One region of the Clostridium sp. CTA-19 genome, then DNA from elsewhere that is predicted to be linked to it. Evidence: riboswitches for the same ligand, from Rfam matches in the RefSeq annotation. Region 1 holds a riboswitch; each other region holds the start of a gene.

Region 1 (7,087 bases):
AGCTACTACTTTATTGCTCCACCATTTTATTAAAATTTTCTTTTGTCATTCTAAATAATACTTCTTTTCCCTTTTCTTCAAGCACTTCAAATTTCCATGTTTTAAGAGCTTCTATTCCATTTTCATTAGCAACGGTGTCAAAAATAACTTCCCCACCATAACTATTAAAATAATATTCTAATAATAGCATAACTGCCTCATTGCCATAATTATTCCCTCTATATTTATTTTCAACTTTAACATTTAAATCAGCAGTTTTAGTATTTCTATCATATCCATGAAAACTCACTTCCCCAATAGGTGTGTTTTCCATATTATATATTAAACAATAAAAATTCTTTCCGTTTCCAGGGTCAACCATTCTTTTGTACCAATTCTCCCATTTATATTCACTATAATGAATTGCGCCTCCCACATCTCTCATTGTATCTTCATCGCTCCAAAGCTTTTTTATATAATCAATTTCTTCAAAGTCAGGCTTTCTTATATAAACTAAATTGCCTCTTTTTACAAATTTATCCATAAGAATGTCCCCCTTAATTATTTTTTTAAAGTATGTATATCTAAATACTTTATATATACTTTTTCAAATTATATTTACATAACCTACATCATAAAAGAATATACTTTCTCTTTTACATATGAAAAACTCATCATATTAATTAATATTATACTTTTGTACATTATAACTTATTTATATATTATCAAACTTTTCATTTTAACGCTAATATTTTAAATTTTTTTAATTTTAAATATCAAAAAATAAAGGGCTTTCGCCCTTTTCAAAAAATCATTATTTTGTTTCACTTTCTTTTATAAAATCATCTAATTTTTTTTCTTCTTTATCTTTTATAAGTAAAGCGATAACTTCTTTTATAACTTCATCTTTTTCTTCTTCTGTGTTCTCATTATTAATTTGAACTTTTTCTATATACAATTCATATTCCCATATATTCTCATTTTTTTCATCTTTTTCTATAATTTTGTAAAAATCTTTTTCTTTATATTTCACTTCTTCTATAATTATATTTTTCTCGTCTTTAATCCAATTTAATTTTTTTATTTTTTCTAAAGACTCACTGATTTCTTTTCTATTTTTTAAATACTCACTTTTATTTTTTTCAATATTTTCTTTTTCCTTTAATAAATCAGAATCCTCTTTATTTAGTAAAAAACCTTTTTCTAGTTCAACTATAGCATTTTCTATATCACCTAAAGATAATAATTCATTACATTTCTTTAATGACCATTCTTTAGATTTGGCACTCATTTTTTCAGCCATAGTTTGAGCTTCATTATACTGTTTATAATTTGAAGTTACTTTTTCAAACTCCTCTTTTGCTTTTACAAAGTCTTTTTTATCATAAGCTTCCAATCCATTTTTATAATGATTATAGTCCTCAACATAAAACTGCATTTTAGTATACTCTTCTTTGACTTTTTCTGACTTTTCAGAATAAAATTCAAAATAGCTTAACTCTTTAGTGGCATCATCAATATGACTATTTTCAATAGAATCATTTTCTAAATTATATTTAAATGCATCTAATTGATCTAATATGTATACATCAACCTTCTCCTTATGAGATTGTTTTTTTATATCAATATAAATCCCATGTGCACTTTCTTCATTTCTTTCTGTAAAATATTTCTTAAAATCGTTAAAGTTTTTTATAAATTCCTTCTCATTATAATAGATTTGTCCTATAAATATAATTGCAATAATTAATAATATTGTTAAAGCAATAGACGTTTTTGATTGCTTTTTTAGCTTTTCCTTAAAAAAATCCATATATATCCTCCTATTTAATACATATATTAACATTTTATATCTTTTTACTATCAAATTAATCCTATATTATTATAATGATATATTATTCAATTGTAAAATTAGCTAATTTTACAATTTATCTTAATAGTCTTTATTTTTTAATTATACATGTTTTTTTCTTGATTTGTCGTAATTTTGTATTTTTTTTAATTATAATCTTTCAAAATTGTTTTTATTGTGTTATAATTTGCTTGTACAATTTTAAATTTAATACTTTTTATGGTACTTTTAATAGTTTAATAGGGAAAGTGGTGTAAACCCACTACAGCCCCCGCTACTGTAACGGAGACGAATTTTAACCACTGAAGCTTTGCTTTGGGAAGGTAAAAGGAGATTGACCCGTAAGTCAGGAGACCTGCCGTAAATCTAACCACAAACCTTCGGGCGGAAGGAAAGTGTTGTTTATATAAAATATTTATGTATTTTTTGATTATAAACTCACTTTTGTGAGTTTTTTTATTGCCTATATTTAGGTAAATATATAAAACTTTAGTGCAATATAATAATAATTAATATATTTACACATTTACTTTATTTATAAGTATATAATACTAAAGTATTGTTATTTTAAAACTTAAATATTTTGTTCTTGTAATTAGGAGATGGTTTATACATGGTTAGGTTAATAGGGTTAAATAAAGATGTAACTTTAGATGTTCGTAGTAGATTTAGTATTAATTCTTCAGATTTAGAGAGTAACTTACTAAACCTTAAAAATTTTCTTGATGAAGTTATTATAATTTCTACTTGTAATAGAACAGAAGTATATTTTTCTTCTCAAGAAAGTAATAATGATTTATTAGTTGAGAAAATCTTCTTAACTTTAAATTGGGATATTAATGATATAAAATATACTTTTATTTCTACAGGGGAAAATGCTGTAAGACATATCATGGAATTATGTTGTGGATTTCATTCTAAAATATTAGGGGAAGATCAAATATTAGGTCAAGTTAAAGATGGATATTTTAAATCTTTAGAGCTTAATGTTATAAAAGGTCCACTTGAAAGACTATTTATTAATGCAATTGGATGTGGAAAAGAATTTAAAACAGAAACTATGCTTTACAAAATTCCTGTTTCTTCTTCTTCTATTGCAATAAAGGAAGCTATAAATAAGCAAAAACGTATCTTTATGATTATAGGCTTTGGTGATGTAGGTAAATTATGTTTTAAAAACTTACTTGTCAATGATAATAATTTTGATAGATTATATATAGCTTGTAGGGACATAGAAAAAGTTAAGAATGATGATTTAATTAAAAATTCTAATGATAAAGTTGAGATAATTCATGTAAACGATAAAAATAAATATTTACATAAAATTGATGTACTTATAAGTTGCACTTCGTCAAAGAATTTTATAATTGAAAAAAATGATGTTGAGGACATAAAAAATCTTTTAATTTTTGATTTAGCTGTACCTAGAGATGTTTGTAATTCTATAGATAATTTACTTAATATAACTGTTTATGATATAGATGAAATTCATACTATAGATGCTGAAAATAAAAAATTAAGAAAAACTTTAATGGAAGAACATTATTACATAGTAAAAAAATACATGTATGAGTATTTAGAATGGGTTAAGCTTAGATCCCTATCCCCTCATATTATGAAAATGATTAAAAAAAGCAACATAATATATAGCACCAGATTTAAAACATATACTCAAAAAAAATTTACAAAAGATAATGATAAGTTAGTGGAAACTCTTATCAAAAGCACTAGTAATGCATACGTTAATAGAGCTATTGAAGTTTTAAAAGAAGAAACTTTAAATGGTAAAGGCAAAGAAGCATTATCAATTATTGAAAAGATTTTTTGCGATATTTAATAAACATTGCATATAACTTAAGGAGGTTTTATTTATGAATTTAGAAAAAAGCAATCAAATTTTTAAAGAATCAGAAAAGTACATACCTGGCGGTGTAAATAGCCCTGTTAGAGCATTAAAAGATATGGGAATTACCCCTCCAGTAATTAAAAGTGGTAATGGTGCAACAATAACTGATGAAGATGGAAATACATATATTGATTTTATTGGTGCTTGGGGACCTATGATTCTTGGTCATAACGATGAAGATATAGTTAATTCTATAAAAACATGTTGTAGTGAATCTATAGCTTTTGGTGCACCAACTAATTTAGAATTAAAGCTTGCAAAACATCTATGCGAAACACTAGACAATATAGATTTAATAAGAATGGTCAATTCTGGAACAGAGGCTACTATGAGTGCTGTTAAGTTAGCACGTGGTTATACTGGAAAAAATAAAATTATAAAATTTGCTGGATGTTACCACGGTCATTTTGATGGGTTCCTTGTAAGTGCCGGTTCTGGTGTTATGACTGAAGGTATACCTGGAAGTGCAGGAGTTCCTCAAGAAAGTATAAAAAATACATTAATAGCTAATTACAATAGCATTGAAAGTATAACAGAAATTTTTAAAAAGTATGGACATGATATAGCTGGTGTCATTATAGAACCTGTTGCTGGAAATATGGGTGTCATAAAAGCATCTAATGAGTTTATGAAAAAGCTTGAAAGTCTTTGTAGAGAATATGGTGCACTTTTAATTTTTGATGAAGTTATGTGTGGATTCAGAGTTGCATATAAAGGTGCACAAACATTATTTGATGTAACTCCTGATATAGTTTGTTATGCAAAAATAATGGGTGGTGGACTTCCATGTGGTGCTTATGGTGGGAAAAGAGAGATAATGGAAAAGCTATCACCAGTAGGTCCTGTTTATCAAGCTGGAACCATGTCTGGAAATCCAGTAGTTATGGCAGCAGGTCTTTCAGCTGTAACAAAACTTTATAATCATCCTGAATACTATACACATCTTGAAAGACTAGGATCAAAATTAGAAAATGGTATGCTTAAAATTGCAAAAGAGAAAGGTATACCTATGACAATAAATAGATGTGGTGCAATGATGACTATATTCTTTACTGATATAGCTCAAGTAACTAATTATGATGATGCCAAAACTTGTGATACTAAATTATTTTCAAAACTTTATCTTCATTTGTTAAAAAATGGAATATACATTGCTCCATCTCAATTTGAAGCTTTATTCTTATCTGTAAAACATACGGATGAGCATATTGATAAATTCTTAGATGTATTTAAGAATTTTGAATTTTAAAAGTAATATTTAACTAATGTTTATTTTTAGTAGGGAACTATTAGGTTATTTTTAACTTAAAGTCCATTCCCTCGTAGTTCCCCTACTTTTTTTATATACATATATTTGTACTTAAAATAATTTGAGAATGATTTTTAATATCATATCTTAAAGTTAAATTTTTTTAATTTTTCAAATCAACAAAATTAATTTTAAAAGTTTATTATTAAAAATATTATAAAATTTATTATTAAAATATGGAGGGATTTTTTATGAGAAAAAAACATACTTTACTTTTAGCACTATTTTTATGCTTATTTATACCATATACCGCTTCTGCAATGCATATAGCTGAAGGATTTTTAAGCCCTGGTTGGTGCATTACTTATTTTGTACTTTGTATACCTTTTGTTATTATAGGTATAAAACAAATCAAAACTAAGACAAGCACTAACAAAGATTTAAAAATGCTTTTAGCTTTAGTTGCAGCCTTTTGCTTTGTTATATCAGCACTAAAATTACCATCTGTTTCAGGTAGTAGCTCACATGCTACAGGAACTGCTTTAGGTGCACTTATTTTTGGACCATTTGCTATGAGCGTTGTTGGATCTCTAGTTCTTTTATTTCAAGCGCTTTTACTTGCTCATGGTGGACTAACAACTCTAGGAGCTAATGTTTTTTCAATGGGTATAGTAGGACCATTTGTTTCATTCTTTATATACAAAATTTTTAAAAATTCAAATAAAAAAGTTGCTATATTTTTAGCCGCATTTTTAGGTGATTTATCAACTTATTTAATAACATCTATACAAATGGCTCTTGCTCATTCTGGCAGCGGAAGTGTAATAGCTGCATTTGGAAAATTCTTTGCAATATTTGCAGTGACTCAAATTCCACTTGCTATTGTTGAAGGAATATTTACTGTTATAATATTTGAGTTTATTGAAAAACACTCAAAAGAGGAATTACATACATTGGAGGAAATGATATAAGATGAAAAAGAAAAATATTATTATCTTAATAATTTTAAGTGCATTTCTTATAATTGCACCACTAGCTTATTATGGTTCTACAAGTGAATTTGTAGGTGGAGATGATCAAATGGAAGAAGTTATAGCTGAAATTGATGGTAATTATGAACCTTGGTTTAGCCATATCTGGGAACCACCATCTGGAGAAATAGAAACACTATTATTCTGTTTACAAGCAGCTATAGGAGCAGGTTTTATTGGCTATTATGTAGGTAGAAAGACTCAATGCTCAAAACAATCATAGCTTATTCAAAAATAAGCAAAGAAAGTCATAGGCATCCCTTGGAAAAGTTATGCCTATGCATTTTTCCTATGATTATTCTGGGATTTGTACATAAACCTCTTCCACTTATATTAAACATATTTATTTTTTTAATTCTTCACATAAAAGCTAATAATCCTAAAGACATAGTTTTAAAATTCAATATAGGTATATTATCCTTTTCCCTATTATCTTCAATAACATTGTTATTTGTCTATAATTTTAATTACATACTTGTAATTATTTTAAAAGGTGTTTCTGGTGGTATGTGCATATCTTATTTAACACTTACAACACCACTTGATCATATACTTTCATTAGTATCCAAAATAACTCCATTACAAGATATTTGCGATATAGCTAAATCAATGGAACTTTACATATTATTAATTAACGATGAAGCCTCAAATATATACAATGCAATGAGTTGTAGACATGGCTTTCATAGCTTTAAAAGTAAAATTAAAAACATGTCTAAACTAGCAGGACTTTTATTTTTAAATACACTTAAACGCTGGCCAGAAATCCAAGATGGATTATACAATCGTTGTTATTCAGGACGTCATTATTATGCTCAATGTACATCTAAATTATCTTATAAGTTTATGTTTATGATGTTTATGTATAATAGCATATTATTGGCTTTATGTTTTATCTAATGTAATATATGGAAGCAAAACTTAAATAAATTATTTTGATTTTATTTAAGCTTTGCTTTTTTATTTATATTCTTTCATAATAATATTAAATTTTCTATCTATCATTTTGAATCTAATTATGATTTTTTATGTATTATTGTCATAGATTTTTATTTTTTGCAAATGATATA
Region 2 (7,087 bases), on a different contig from region 1:
ACAGCATTAAGCACTATTATAAACTATTATGATGTAACTTTTAAATATGAACATTTTGAAAGAATAAAAAATATAATGCCGTGGGTTGTTATGTTAGAGTTTGAAGGTGAAAATTTTGTTAAGTTTAAATATATAAATAATTAACGTAGTAAAGAAGCTATAAACTATTTATTTTTAATAGTTTATAGCTTCTATTATTTTTCATTTTTATATATATCTCTTGCTAACTTTTTTAGTTCATCCATATTTAAAATTGTTATTAAATTAGAATTTTTTATTATTAAGTTTTTTTCACAAAGATTTCTAATAACTCTATTTAAGTGCCTATAGCTAGAACCTAGAAGCTCGGATATATGGGTTAATTCATCTATTTCAACAGTATTGTTATTGTTAATAGGTAAGGATAAGATATAGCTTACAAATCTATTTTCTAATGGATATAACATATTTATTGAGCTAAAAATAGAATTGTTTCTCAGCTTTTTTTCTAAAGAGGATATTATAAATCTTAAGAAAACAGAATCATCATATGCAAGTTTTTTAACTTTATCAATAGGAATTGCTATAAGGTGACATGATTCAATTGTTTTTACAGAACAATCAGCAGCTGAATTATCCAAAAATTCAATATCCCCCATTACCGAAAGAGGGGTTATAAAGCATATAAGTAATGACTTGCCTGTGGAGAGAAGAGTATAAACTTTTGCTTTACCTTTAACTAAAAAATATATATATTTCATATCTTCATTTAGAGTGCAAATCATTTCATTTTTATCAAATGTATGAAGTTCGCAACATAAAGATAAACTTTCACTTAGGTATTTATTTAATGAGTATTTTTCTAAATAAGCATTTATTAATTTTCTGTTTTTAGATTTTTTCAACTAAAACACCCCTTTATATAATTCAAAAATTAAAAAAATTCTATTTAAATCTATTATATAGGACATTTGTCCTATATAATAGATTATTATTTTGATATTATATATCTAATTTGATTAAGTTATAGGGTTCCAAACTGACTTTAAAATTTATGAACTTATCAAATGAGAAAATTTAAGATTAATATTATACTAATAGTTTACAGATTATTTTAGTTAAAAGTTAAGAGTGAATAGTTAACAGTTGTGGCTATTACTATTCACTTTGCTCCTAGTAATTCTCAACGTATATTTTTATAAATTTGCAAAGCAAATTATATTATTAGATTAAAAGAAAGTGGTATTACTTTCCTTCTGAACTCTTAATTATTAATTATCTCTTTTTAATTGAAATACTTAATTATGCTTCTATTATCTTTAAACTTTATATGAGTTTAATGTGAGAAGATTTAAACTTCTAGGTTCTTAACTAACTATATTTGTACTTATTTTTCTCAACTGATAACAAAAATTTGATGAATAAGTTTAAATTGGAGCTTGTCTCTATATAGTATTGGGGTGATTAACAATGTATAATATTTTAGCACTTTTTATAGGAAGTTTAATTTCTGTTATGATTACGTTTAATAGTCAATTAGAAAGTAAAGTTGGATCAATGTATTCCCTTATAATAATTCATTTAGTTGGATTAATAGCAATAATTTTAATTATGATAATAAAAAGACAAAGAGTAAGCATTAAAAGAGATGTTCCTAAATATTTATTTCTAGGTGGTGCTGTAGGAGTAGCTTTAACTTTAAGTAATATTATAACAATAGGAGGAATCGGTGTTACATTAACTACATCGTTGGCTGTATTTGGACAGTTAGTATTTTCTTCATTTATAGACCATTATGGCTTGTTTGGAATGAAAAAGTATAAGTTTAATATTAAAAAATTAATGGGATTTACTATTATAATAGTAGGGTTAATAGTAATGACAATAGGATAGGAGGAAAAAACTTGTATATACTTGCAATAATAGGTGGAGTTTTAACAACCTTATCTATGGTAATTAATTCATCGTTAGGAAAAAGAATAGGAGTATTACAAAGTACTTTAATAAATTATATTGTAGGACTATTATGTTCTATGGTAGTGCTTCTAATTTTAGGAAGTAATGTTGAATTATCTATGGTGGAATTTGAAAATATACCTATGTTTGTATTTTGTGGTGGTATTATAGGTGTTGTTATAGTATATACTTCTAACATAATAATACCCAAAATACCTGTGGTTTATAGCATGCTATTGCTATTTATAGGTCAGATAGTAGCTGGTATTATAATTGATTTTTTAATAAATAAAGAAATAGAAATTAATAAAATATTAGGTGCCATGGTAGTTACAATAGGAATTTTATACAACTCCAAGGTAGACAATAAGATATGTAGTGATAATTAAAAAACATATATAAAAGACGATAAGTATTTACAAATACTTATCGTCTTTTAAGTCATTATATAGCTCTATAAGAACAAGATCGCCACCTTTTTTATAATCATAATCAGATGTTGAAGAGAATGATTTTACATAACTCCAACATATATTCCATAGTTTAACTACAAAAAGATATCTTTTAAATTTAAGATGTAATTCCTGTGAAAAGTTATTAAAATAAGACATTAAAAATATTTTTCTAGAATTATCGTCTAACAGCCAACAAAATGTTGCAATATCATAAAAAATATCCCACATGCCACTAAATTCAAAATCTATTAAAAATACTTCATCATTTTTATAAAGGATATTTGATGGGTTTAAGTCATTATGACATAAACCATAATTTATATGATTACACAAAATAGGTTCAATAGTGTCAAGTTTGCTAATTATAAATATAAATTCATTAGAAAATTTAAAATTGAGTTTTTTTAGTATAGATAGTTTTTTTCTTATTTCATTAAAGGGATTATATATATAATCACATTTTAGGTTATGCATACTTTTTAATTTATTAGATAAACTTAAAAGAAACTTTGGGTCTGTACAAGTAGATTCATCTATACGTGAATTTGAAATGAACTCGCTTATTATAGTGTAGCTACAAGTATCTTTATAGATTACTTTAGGACATATGTGGTTAAGGTCTAATAAAGTTAAAAGTTTATATTCATAAGAAAAGTTCTTATTTTTATCTTTAAAATTACATTTCAAAAAATAGCTTTTATCATCATAGCTTAACAGATAATTTAAATTATTTAACCCATCAATTCGGGTTAGTTTAACAGTATTTTTAGCGTTTTGTATCATTAAATCACCTACACAAAATTTAATAAACATATTATAACATATATAACTATTGTAAAAATAAGAAGAATATCAAATTTATATGTAAAATTATTGAATATTTATTATATAATTGTAACTAATACTTAAAAATACTTAACAAATAGACATTGACATAGATATATGTTCATAATATAATAATAATTGTTACAATTATAAAAATTATCATTATATTATAGGTGTTTTTCTTAATAGGGAATGAAGTGAGAATCTTCAACTGACCCAGTAACCGTGAAGCTGACGAAGTTTTATAAGCCACTGCAGTATAAACTGTGGGAAGGTAAAATGGAGGACGAAGCAAAGTCGGGAGACCTGCCTATTAATTGTACTATAGTTCTCTGTGGGTGGAATATTAGGGTACATGTTATGTTATTTTATTTAAAGAGTAAAATAATTTAGTGTATTACGGCATACCTACGGGTGTGTTTTTTTTATTTTAAATAATAAATATATAATAATTAATAAATATATGATTTGGAGGAAAAATTATGAATAAATCAAAAAAAATTCTATTGGTATTATTATCAGCAATGATGAGTTTAGTTTTATTGGTTGGATGTTCAAGCAAAACTACAACTATGAAAGACAGAGAAGGAAATGAATTCACAGCGCCAGAAAAATTAGAAAAAATAATTTCTACAGCGCCATCAAATACTGAAATTTTAGTGGGATTAGGGTTAGGTGATAAACTTGTAGCGGTTGATACATATTCATCTGATGTTGAAGGAATTAAAAAAGATATAACTAAAATAGATTTTAGAAACCCTGATGCAGAGGCAATTATAGCACTACAACCAGATATTGTAATAGCTTCAGGTCATAATAAAGAAGGAAATGAAGATCCATTTAAAGTTATAAAAGAATCAGGAATTCCAGTTGTATACTTACCAAGCAGTGATAGCGTAGATGGAGTATATGAAGACATCAATTTTTTAGCAGAACTTACTGGAACTAAAGAAGAAGGAAAAAAAATTGTTGACGACATGAAAAGTGAAATAGATAAAATAAAAAAAGTAGGAGAATCAATTACAGATAAGAAAAAAGTTTATTTTGAAATAGGATCAGCATCAGGATTATACAGTTTTGGAAATAATACATTCTTAAATGAAATGATTCAAATAGTAGGTGGAGAAAATATTTTTGTTAATGAAAATAGCTGGATTGCACCTAGTGAAGAAAATGTAATTTCAGCTAATCCAGATGTTATATTAACAAATGAAGAATATATTCCAAATGCAGTAGAAGGAATTTTAAAACGTCCAGGTTGGGAAAATGTTAATGCAGTTAAGAATAAACAAGTTTATTTAATAAATCAAAACGCATCATCACGTGGAAGCCAAAATATAGTAAAAGCTTTAAAAGAAATGGCTAAAGCTATATATCCAGACAAATATGAAAAATAAAAAATTATTACTAATATTGGCTGTTCCAATAGTATTTTTGGTAATCTGTATGGGAACTTCTATAGGAAGTTCCCATATTGGTATAAGTGATATTGTTTCAATAATTGGAAATAAATTATTTAATATACCACTACAACCAGGGATACAGCCTAAAGATGTATCAATAATTTGGGTTATTAGGCTTCCAAGAGTGATTTTAGCATTTTTAGTGGGTTCAGCATTGGCAGTAAGTGGTGCAGTAGTTCAATCAGTTTTAAAAAATCCATTAGCATCTCCTTATACTTTGGGGGTTTCATCAGGAGCTTCTTTAGGTGTAGGAATATACATAGTTTTACATATTTCAATACCGTTTATAGGCAATTTAGCATTACCGTTTATAGGATTTTTATCTGGTATAATAACAGTATTTTTAGTAATTGCCTTTGCAAGCAAGGTAGATAAAGGTTTATCAAATAGCACTATAATTTTAGCAGGTATAGTATTTTCATTATTTACAAATGCTCTTTTAACAACAATTTCATCATTTTTTAGTGAAGATATAAAAACAATAACGCTTTGGCAAATGGGTTCTTTTGCAATGAAAGGATGGTCATATGTTACAGCAGGCATTCCGTTTTTTATAATAGGAATGGCAATTGTTTTAAGATATTGTAGAGAAATGGATATTTTAAGTTTTGGAGAAGAACAGGCAAAATCAGTAGGTGTTGAAACTGAAAAAGTAAAAAAATTATTATTTGTAGCTACTGCAATATTAACAGGAACTGCAGTGGCGTTAAGTGGTGTAATTGGTTTTATTGATTTAATAACACCACATATGGTAAGAAAAATATTTGGATCTAATCACAAAATAGTAATTCCAATGTGTATAGTGATTGGTGGTTCATTAATGGTAATTACAGATTTAATTGCAAGAACAGTAGTATCACCATCAGAATTGCCAGTAGGTGCAATTACAGCACTTATAGGAGCGCCGTTTTTTGGATATTTATACTTTAATAAAAGAAATAGGTGATAATATGCTGAAAATAAAAAATTTATATTGTGGTTACAATGGTTTTGATATAGTTAAAGATATATCTATAGAAGTAAAAAGAGGGCAAAATTTATCGATAGTAGGGCCTAATGGATGTGGAAAAACTACTATGTTAAAGGCAATAGCAAATCTTATAGAGTATAAAGGTGAAATAAATATAGATGGAGAAGAATTAAAGACAATAAAACGAAAAGAACTTGCAAAAAAGATTGCTTTTATGACACAGACATCTGAAATTTATTTTCCTTATACAGTTTTTGAAACAGTAGCTTTAGGAAGATACGCACATTTTGATGGGATATTTTCTAAGCTTTCAAAAGATGATGAAGAATTAGTTTTAAGCTGTATAGAAAATGTAGGATTATTAGATTTAAAGGATAAAATGATAACAGAGCTATCTGGTGGCCAACTGCAAAGGGTATATTTAGCAAGAGCTTTTGCCCAGGATCCAGATATAATTTTACTTGATGAACCAACAAATCACTTAGATTTAAAATCTCAAATAGAAATATTAGGACATATAAATAAATGGACTAAAGAAAAGAATAAAACAGTAATAGGTGTGTTACATGATTTAAATTTAGTTCAGATGTTTAGCGAAGAAGTAATAATGATTAAAGAAGGACATATTATAGCTAAAGGTAGTTGCGGTGATGTGTTAGAAGAGGAAAGACTTAAAGAGGTTTATGGACTGAATATAAAAGAATTTATGGTTAAAGCTTTAGAAAAATGGAAGTAGGAGAGGCATTATGAAAAAGAAATTTATTATGTCATATAGTTGTGGAAAAGATAGTACATTAGCCCTTTATAAAATGGTTAATCAGGGCCATATTCCAAGTGGGTTATTAGTTACAGTTGATGAGAGTCTAAATAGAAGTTGGTTTCATGGAATTCCAGAACCAATGCTAGAAAAAGTTTCGGAATCAATGAATATTCCATTAATGTTAGTAAAGTGTAAAGGAAATCAGTATGAAGCAACTTTTGAAAATGCATTAAAGAAGGCAAAAGAACAAGGCGTAACTGCTTGTGTTTTTGGTGATATAGATATAGAACAACATAGACAGTGGTGTAGTGAAAGATGTGAAAAAGTTGGTATAGAAGCTATTTTTCCATTATGGCAAGGTAATAGGGAAGAAATAACCTATGAATTTATAGAAACTGGGTTTAAAGCAGTTTTGAAGAATGTTAAATTAGAATATTTAGATGAGGATTATTTAGGAAAAGTCTTAACTAAAGATTTGGTTGGGAAAATAAAAAGTACAGGCGCTGATTCTTGTGGAGAAAACGGAGAATACCACACTTTTGTTTTTGATGGACCACTTTTTAAATTCCCTATAGAATTTACTACAAACGGAAATATAACAAATAATGGATATGGTTATTTAGATATAAGATAACATGTTATTGACAAGTTCGGAATTATATTGAATTAAATAAAAAAT
Region 3 (7,087 bases), on a different contig from region 1:
GATGAGCAATTAACTAATACTTCTTTATAAAATTTTCCTTCAAGTTCAATATTATAATTTGAGTCCTTTGTTCCTGTAACTTTTACAGTTCCAAAATCCCCTTTTGTATTTTTAAGTATTGCATTTGACTTAACTTCTGTATTTTTTATAGTTGAATCTTCAAATAGCTTTACTGCTACATTACTTTTACTTTCAACTACAAGATTATCTGATTTTACATTAGTTAAATTTATACTATTAACGTCACCAGATTTTACAATTACATTCTTACAAGTAGTTCCTTTAATATTTACAGTTCCTTTTTCACCTGGGTCTAATATTAAATTTCCATTTAATTTAACATTATTTATAGTTATATTATTTCCAGTTACTAATATATCGCCTCTTACTTCTTTAATAGTTTCTACATTTCCAAAAGTTTCATTATCTTTTGATAATTTTGTTTGAGAAAAATTTGGATCTATTTTATCTAATATACTACTAGGTACTACTTTTTCTCCGCCAATTATAGTTAATTTACTAGTAGAGGTTATATTAGAATTTATAATTTTTTCTACATCACTATTTAAATTATTATTTGTTAATATTATAGGTGCTTTTTTAAGTCCTGCTATTGGAGAAATTGATAGAGCATCTGCAAAATCATTTCCTCTTACAAAATAGACATTTTCATAACTTATGTAATTAATAAATTTTGATAATACTTCTTTATTAGTTAAATATCTGTCGTTTCCAGCTATTCTTTCACTATTTTTTATGCCTGTTATAACAGTATTATCTATTACATTAGTACCACCTACAAAATATGCTTTAGATATGTTAGCTTTTTTTATATACTCTGTTACTTTACTTGGAATGTTATTTTTTTCTGTATATAAAATTGGACTTTCTTTCTGCGCTGCTATAGTAGCAACTGAAAGTGCATCAGCATAACTTAATCCATTAGATATGAATATAGTGTCACTTGTTCCAAGTTTCTCACTTACCTTCAGTGCAGTTTCATATCTAGTGCTACCATAAATTCTTTCTGTTTCTGTTATATTACATTTCTTAATCTGCGTTTCAATATTAGCACTAAGGGCTTTTTCACCACCTAGAATAAATGCCTTTTTAGGTTTTAATCTTTGTAATTCCTTAATTGCATTTTCTGTAAGGCCATTTTTATTTGATAATATTATAGGACTGTTATATTTTTTAGCAAGAGGGGTAACAGATAATGCATCTGCAAAGTCATACCCATAAGCAATAAAAACATAATCAGAACCACTTTTCCAACCTTGCTCACTTATTTTTATAGCAGTTTCTATTCTATCTGAACCATATATTCTGCTTTCATTTACTTTAGCAGAAGCATTTACTGGTAATAAGAACATGAACATGCTAAAAAATAGCAATAAAATACTAAGCTTTTGCTTAAAAAGCTTTTTCATAAACCCTTCATCCCCTTATTAAAAATTCTTGTTATTTAATGTTAGTTATGTGTTTTAATCTTCTGGTGGTGAAAATTCTCTTTTATCCCACTCATGAAAATCAAATAAAAGTATGTCTCCTTTTTTTACATATACATCATTTGCCCCTACTGGTGTTTTTTTATCATTAAGATATATAAACCAGTCTATTCCTAAAATTCCATTTGCCTTTTGTTCTGGAGTTTTTTGATTTTCAGGTATAGGGTAAAAATTGTGTATTCCATCAATTTCAAAAATAAATCCACCATTTTCTTGCATAACCGTATTTTCTCTTAGGTACGTCATTGCATTTTTACCGTCCTCTACTTTTAATGTTAACTCTTTTACTTGTTGAGGACTTTTACCGGTATAACCCTTTATATCTTTTCCTATTATCATAGTAAAGGTATCTTCTTCTTGTTTAGACTCTACAACCTCAGGACTTTCTTCCTTTTTAGTTTCTACATCTGAAGTATTATTACTACTATCATTGGAATCATCATTATTTTTTGCATTTTCCTTTTGTGATGAATCCTCGTTATTTTTTTTAACATTCGAAATATTTTGTTTATTTTCTTTATCACTATCTTCATTTTTGTTATTATCATCTTTTTTATTTTCTGATTTTTCTTTAGAGCCTTTTTTGCTATCATTTTTATTTTCTTTTTTAGATTTTTTACTACTACTATCATCTTTTTTTACTTTATTTGTAGTAGTTTCAGTTGTAGTTGTAGTTATCTTCCCTCTTTCGCATCCCCAAGCAACGGAAAATGCTATTAAAACTGTTAACAATATAGCTAGAAAAATTTTATAATTTTTTTTCATTAAATCACCTCCACTCTTTAAAAAATTGCAATAAAAAAAGTTCCCATTGGGAACTTAAATAGCATATTTTATACAAGCAAAATAAAAACAACAATTCTATAAATGCTTGCAAATCCATGATATTTTATCTCTCCCAAGAAAGATTCAATCCAGTATAGGCATGTCTCCTGACTTAACTTCATCTTACTACCAAACCTTCCCAAGATATCTCTCAGTGGTATTTTTGGATTCATCAGTTTCACAGTAACTTTGGGCTGTAGTGGACTTTAACCACTTTCCATTTTAACTTTCTTATTGCTAAGAAAGAACCTATCCCATCTCTATTAACTTGTCACACTCATTATATTACAAATATTTTTCAATTTCAACATTTATTTTAAACATTTAGAATATTTTGTATGTTTTTGTTTTTTTATAAAATAATTAAAGTTTTTATTTAGTATTCCAAAAATTAATGTAACAAATTTAATGTATTTCATATTTTTGTAAATAATTGCGTGTAGTTATAATGAATATAATTATTACATTATAACTATAAAAAAGGTTTTAAAAAGTGATTTTATATGGCTATGTATTACAACAATGTAGTATTTATAAAACTAAAATTACTATCAAGAAATCTAATAAAATATTACTTTATATTAAAAACAATTAAAATTTGAGATATTAAAATACCTTTTTAAAAATTATAGGAAAACAAACTCCAATTTAAATTTATTCAATAATTTTAAATTATTTTTATATAAAAAGAACCTGCCTTAAAATATACTTAAGTTTTAAGGCAGATTCTTTAAATTATATTTTTATTTATAGTTATTTTATTACAAGTTCTACTGGACAATGATCTGAACCTAATATTTCAGTATGAATATTAACGCTTTCTAATTTTTTCTCTAGCTCTTCAGATACACAAAAATAATCTATTCTCCATCCTGCATTATTTTTTCTTGCATTAAATCTATAGGACCACCATGAATAAACTCCTTCTTTATCTGGATTAAAATATCTATATGTATCTATAAAACCACATTCTAAAAGCTCAGTAAACTTAGCTCTTTCCTCATTAGTAAATCCTGCATTTTTTTTATTAGTTTTAGGGTTTTTTAAATCTATTTCCTTATGTGCTACATTTAAATCTCCACAAAGGATAACTGGTTTGTTTTTTTCTAATTCTTTCAAATATAATCTAAAATCATCTTCCCATTCCATTCTATAATCTAACCTTGCAAGTTCAGTTTGAGAATTTGGCGTATAAACAGTGACTACATAATATTCTTCAAATTCTAAAGTTATTACCCTTCCCTCATTATCATGCTTTTCAATACCTAAACCATAATTTACAGAAAGTGGTTTTCCTTTTGTAAATATAGCTGTACCTGAATAGCCTTTTTTTTCTGCATAATTCCAGTAATCATAATAACCATCTAACTCTAAATCTATTTGACCTTCTTGTAATTTGCTTTCTTGTATACAAAATATATCTGCATCTATTTCTTTAAAAAACTCTAAAAATCCCTTTTTCACACAAGCTCTAATGCCGTTAACATTCCATGATATAAGCTTTGTCATAATTATCGCTCCATTCATTTAATATATTTAAAACTTATGGTATAAGTCTATACCATATTATAACTATAATTTAGAATTACTACAAAATATTTTAACCCATATTATAGATTTAAAAACGTATAAATTTAAATAATATGATTTTATAATACTATAATAAAACTCCAACTTCCTTATAAAGTTGGAGCTTTTATTAGTTTTACGCTGTCATATCCTTTTTTATAAAAACAATATGACTTATAATATAACAAATACTAATCCATCCTAATAAAACTATTATGGAGAAATTTAAATTTACAAAAGTAATACCCAAAAGTTTATTTATCTTACCTGATATAATAATAGATTCATCAGGGTAGGAAGTAAATATAAATGGTAATATTTTATTTAAAACACCTGGTGGAACTGGATTACCTTTATCAGGACCAGATTTTATAATATTAATCCATTGAGTAGCCACTATAAAAATTATAGGAAGTACTAATGCTGTATTACTATCATTGCATATTGTTGAAAATAAAAATGAGAATGCTATTGTTGCTGTTACAACTAAAAATTGTAGTATTAATATTTGTAATAAAAACATTCCATTTGAAATTAAATAACTACTTCCTACTATCGGAATAACTAACTCTTTTAATTCCCTTATTAAATATGGGGGAATAGATTCGTAAGTTGTTCCTACAATGTTTGGAAGTGAAATATCTCCAAAACCATATATAAGGCCAACTATTGTAAACATTAAAAACTCTACTACTATAACTATTAAATTTATAGATAATATTGCTGCTATAAATTTTGAAAATAATATTTTCCACCTTTTAATTGGCTTTACTAACATAAATTTTATAGTAGCTGGCTTATTTTCACCAGCCACTATGTCAGCTGTCATAACTGCTACTATAATTAACAATCCTAATTCTCCAATTTTAGGTATTATATTATATATCAATTGATCTACAGCATTTATTCCTCCTTTAAAATCATAAGGAATATTATTATCTATATAATATTGACTTTCAAGAATTTCACCATTATAATATTCAACCATAGATGCTGAGAAATTATATCTTTTCTTTCGTTCTTCGAAATAGTCAATATTCATCTTTAATCTTTCTTTATTTGGTATGTTTTCATCTATCATATTTTCTAAATGATCTATTTCTTTTTGACTATCTTCTATTATCATTTTATAAGCTGAATCTATATCTTTATACTCCCCATTTTCACTATTTATTTTACACTCTTCTTTTAAAGTTTTTATATAATTTTTTTGAAAGTTTATAGTACTTTGGGTATTTCCATTTTTCTTTTGAAAATTTATTCCTAAAAAAGTTAAAAAAATTGAAAGTATAAAAAGCAATATTACTCCTATTAAAAACTTTTTTCGTCTAACAAGCTTATCTATCTCAATTGATATTAACTTAATCATATATAACCCTCCATTTATACAACATCTTTTTTTATAAATTTTCTATGGGCTATATAGTAAAAAATAATAGTCCATATAGAGCACACTATTAATCCTAATTTTAAGCTTATATTTGTTGTACTTAATTTTAAATTTATAATACCATCTATTATAGAAATACTGTTATTATAAGATGTAAACCAAAATGGATATACATTTTTCAAAAAGTTTAATGGAGTTATAAATGTTATAATTGATGCAACAATATTTATCGTTGCATTAATTATTAAACTACTTCCATTAGTACTGCATTCTTCTGATATTAATAATGATAATGCTATTATAGGAAGTATAGCTACAAATTGAAACATTAATGATTTTATTAAATATTTATATATTGGAATTATATATGAGCTATTATTTATAGCACTTAAATTTCCTAATTTATCTATATTGTATCTTGTTCCTACTATTACAGGATACATATAATCACCAAAGTTAAATATAATTCCTATGATAATTAAAAATATAATTTCTAATATAAGTATACTTATAGAGGCTAATAAGAATGCAGATAAAAATTTAGCAAGTATTATGCTACTTCTTTTTATAGGCTTTGCCATAAGATATTTTATAGTTGAATTTTGATACTCACCACTTATTGAATCATAAGCTAAAATAACTACAATCATTGGTAAAAATATTACATTTAAAGAACCTAAAACTTCTTTCATATCTAAATAAGAAGATACCTCATACTTTTTTCGTGGCTCTAAATTATTATCTAACAAATATTTATTAATTTTAATTTTGCCATTATTTTCTTCAATTTGATTATAATCTAAGGCTATTTTTGCACTCTCTATACCTTCTTCTAAAAATTTATTTTCTTCCTCTAACTTAATTTTCCAGTTAAAATTAGGATTTTTAATCTCTTCTTCTAATTCTTCATTTTCTTTTTCAACAACTTTTATCTTTTGTTCATAATTTCTTTTCATATCTTCACTTAAATTTTCATCTTGTGCCTTTACTCTATAATCTACTAAAAGTTTTTCATTATTTTTTATTTTTATTTCTGGTTTTTCATTTTGTGCATTTTTGTAAAGTCCTACTCCACTAAAAACTAACATAATAATTAGGGAGAGTATAAAAATAATATATTTTTTACTTTTTACTAATTTATAAATTTCTACTTTTAGTAATTTCAATTACTTCACTCCTTCTGTAATTTCCATGAACCTATTTTCAAGATTTTGTTTAACTTTATAAACATCATATATATCTATATCATTTAAAGTTAAAGTTTTTATTACATTTGGAAATGAATCTTTATTACATATTAAAGCTAATAAATTATCTTTAGCTTCTATAGTATCTATAAAGTCTAATTCTTTTAAAATATTCTTTGCTTTTTCTATTTCAGATACTTTTATGTTTATATGCTCTTTATTATCGCTTTTTAAATTATTAATACTTTCAATGGAAACAATCTTTCCTTTATCTATAAAAGCAACTTTACTGCAAAGTTGTTCTACTTCAGCTAAAATATGAGAAGATACCAAAACAGCTGTATTAAATTCACTTACAACATCCTTTACTATTTTTCTAAAATCAACAATTCCTGATGGATCCAATCCATTGGTAGGTTCATCTAATATTAGAAGCTTAGGATTTGGAAGTAAAGCTTGACCAAGCCCTAGTCTTTGCTTCATGCCTAAAGAATATTTTTTCACTTTATCATCAATTCTATCTTTAAGTCCAATTATTTCAATAACTTCATCAATACGTTTTTTATCAACATTTCCATAAAGCTTAGCAAAAATATTTAAATTTTGTC

What was found. A riboswitch is a leader RNA that binds a small molecule or an ion and turns the genes downstream of it on or off. The one in region 1 is predicted to bind cobalamin.
Region 2: another riboswitch for cobalamin. It lies ahead of ACYUE0_RS15710 (ABC transporter substrate-binding protein); the one in region 1 lies ahead of hemA (glutamyl-tRNA reductase).
Region 3: another riboswitch for cobalamin. It lies ahead of ACYUE0_RS01965 (DUF4430 domain-containing protein); the one in region 1 lies ahead of hemA (glutamyl-tRNA reductase).

What each region holds. Positions count from the first base shown of each region.
Region 1 is NZ_BAAABH010000014.1:24,625-31,711, reverse strand. Features, by position in the region: gene ACYUE0_RS09375 (GNAT family N-acetyltransferase) at 11-523, opposite strand; gene ACYUE0_RS09370 (hypothetical protein) at 794-1,792, opposite strand; cobalamin riboswitch at 2,035-2,208, shown strand; gene hemA (glutamyl-tRNA reductase) at 2,445-3,668, shown strand; gene hemL (glutamate-1-semialdehyde 2,1-aminomutase) at 3,703-4,986, shown strand; gene ACYUE0_RS09355 (energy-coupling factor ABC transporter permease) at 5,238-5,957, shown strand; gene ACYUE0_RS09350 (energy-coupling factor ABC transporter substrate-binding protein) at 5,959-6,240, shown strand; gene ACYUE0_RS09345 (CbiQ family ECF transporter T component) at 6,222-6,917, shown strand.
Region 2 is NZ_BAAABH010000039.1:9,111-16,197, forward strand. Features, by position in the region: gene ACYUE0_RS15685 (histidine phosphatase family protein) at 1-144, shown strand, start outside; gene ACYUE0_RS15690 (cyclic nucleotide-binding domain-containing protein) at 195-884, opposite strand; gene ACYUE0_RS15695 (DMT family transporter) at 1,450-1,872, shown strand; gene ACYUE0_RS15700 (DMT family transporter) at 1,884-2,324, shown strand; gene ACYUE0_RS15705 (phosphotransferase) at 2,352-3,173, opposite strand; cobalamin riboswitch at 3,370-3,543, shown strand; gene ACYUE0_RS15710 (ABC transporter substrate-binding protein) at 3,698-4,612, shown strand; gene ACYUE0_RS15715 (FecCD family ABC transporter permease) at 4,602-5,624, shown strand; gene ACYUE0_RS15720 (ABC transporter ATP-binding protein) at 5,629-6,384, shown strand; gene ACYUE0_RS15725 (Dph6-related ATP pyrophosphatase) at 6,395-7,042, shown strand.
Region 3 is NZ_BAAABH010000002.1:166,102-173,188, forward strand. Features, by position in the region: gene ACYUE0_RS01960 (cell wall-binding repeat-containing protein) at 1-1,430, opposite strand, end outside; gene ACYUE0_RS01965 (DUF4430 domain-containing protein) at 1,485-2,273, opposite strand; cobalamin riboswitch at 2,414-2,601, opposite strand; gene ACYUE0_RS01970 (exodeoxyribonuclease III) at 3,087-3,842, opposite strand; gene ACYUE0_RS01975 (ABC transporter permease subunit) at 4,039-5,271, opposite strand; gene ACYUE0_RS01980 (ABC transporter permease subunit) at 5,286-6,458, opposite strand; gene ACYUE0_RS01985 (ABC transporter ATP-binding protein) at 6,459-7,087, opposite strand, start outside.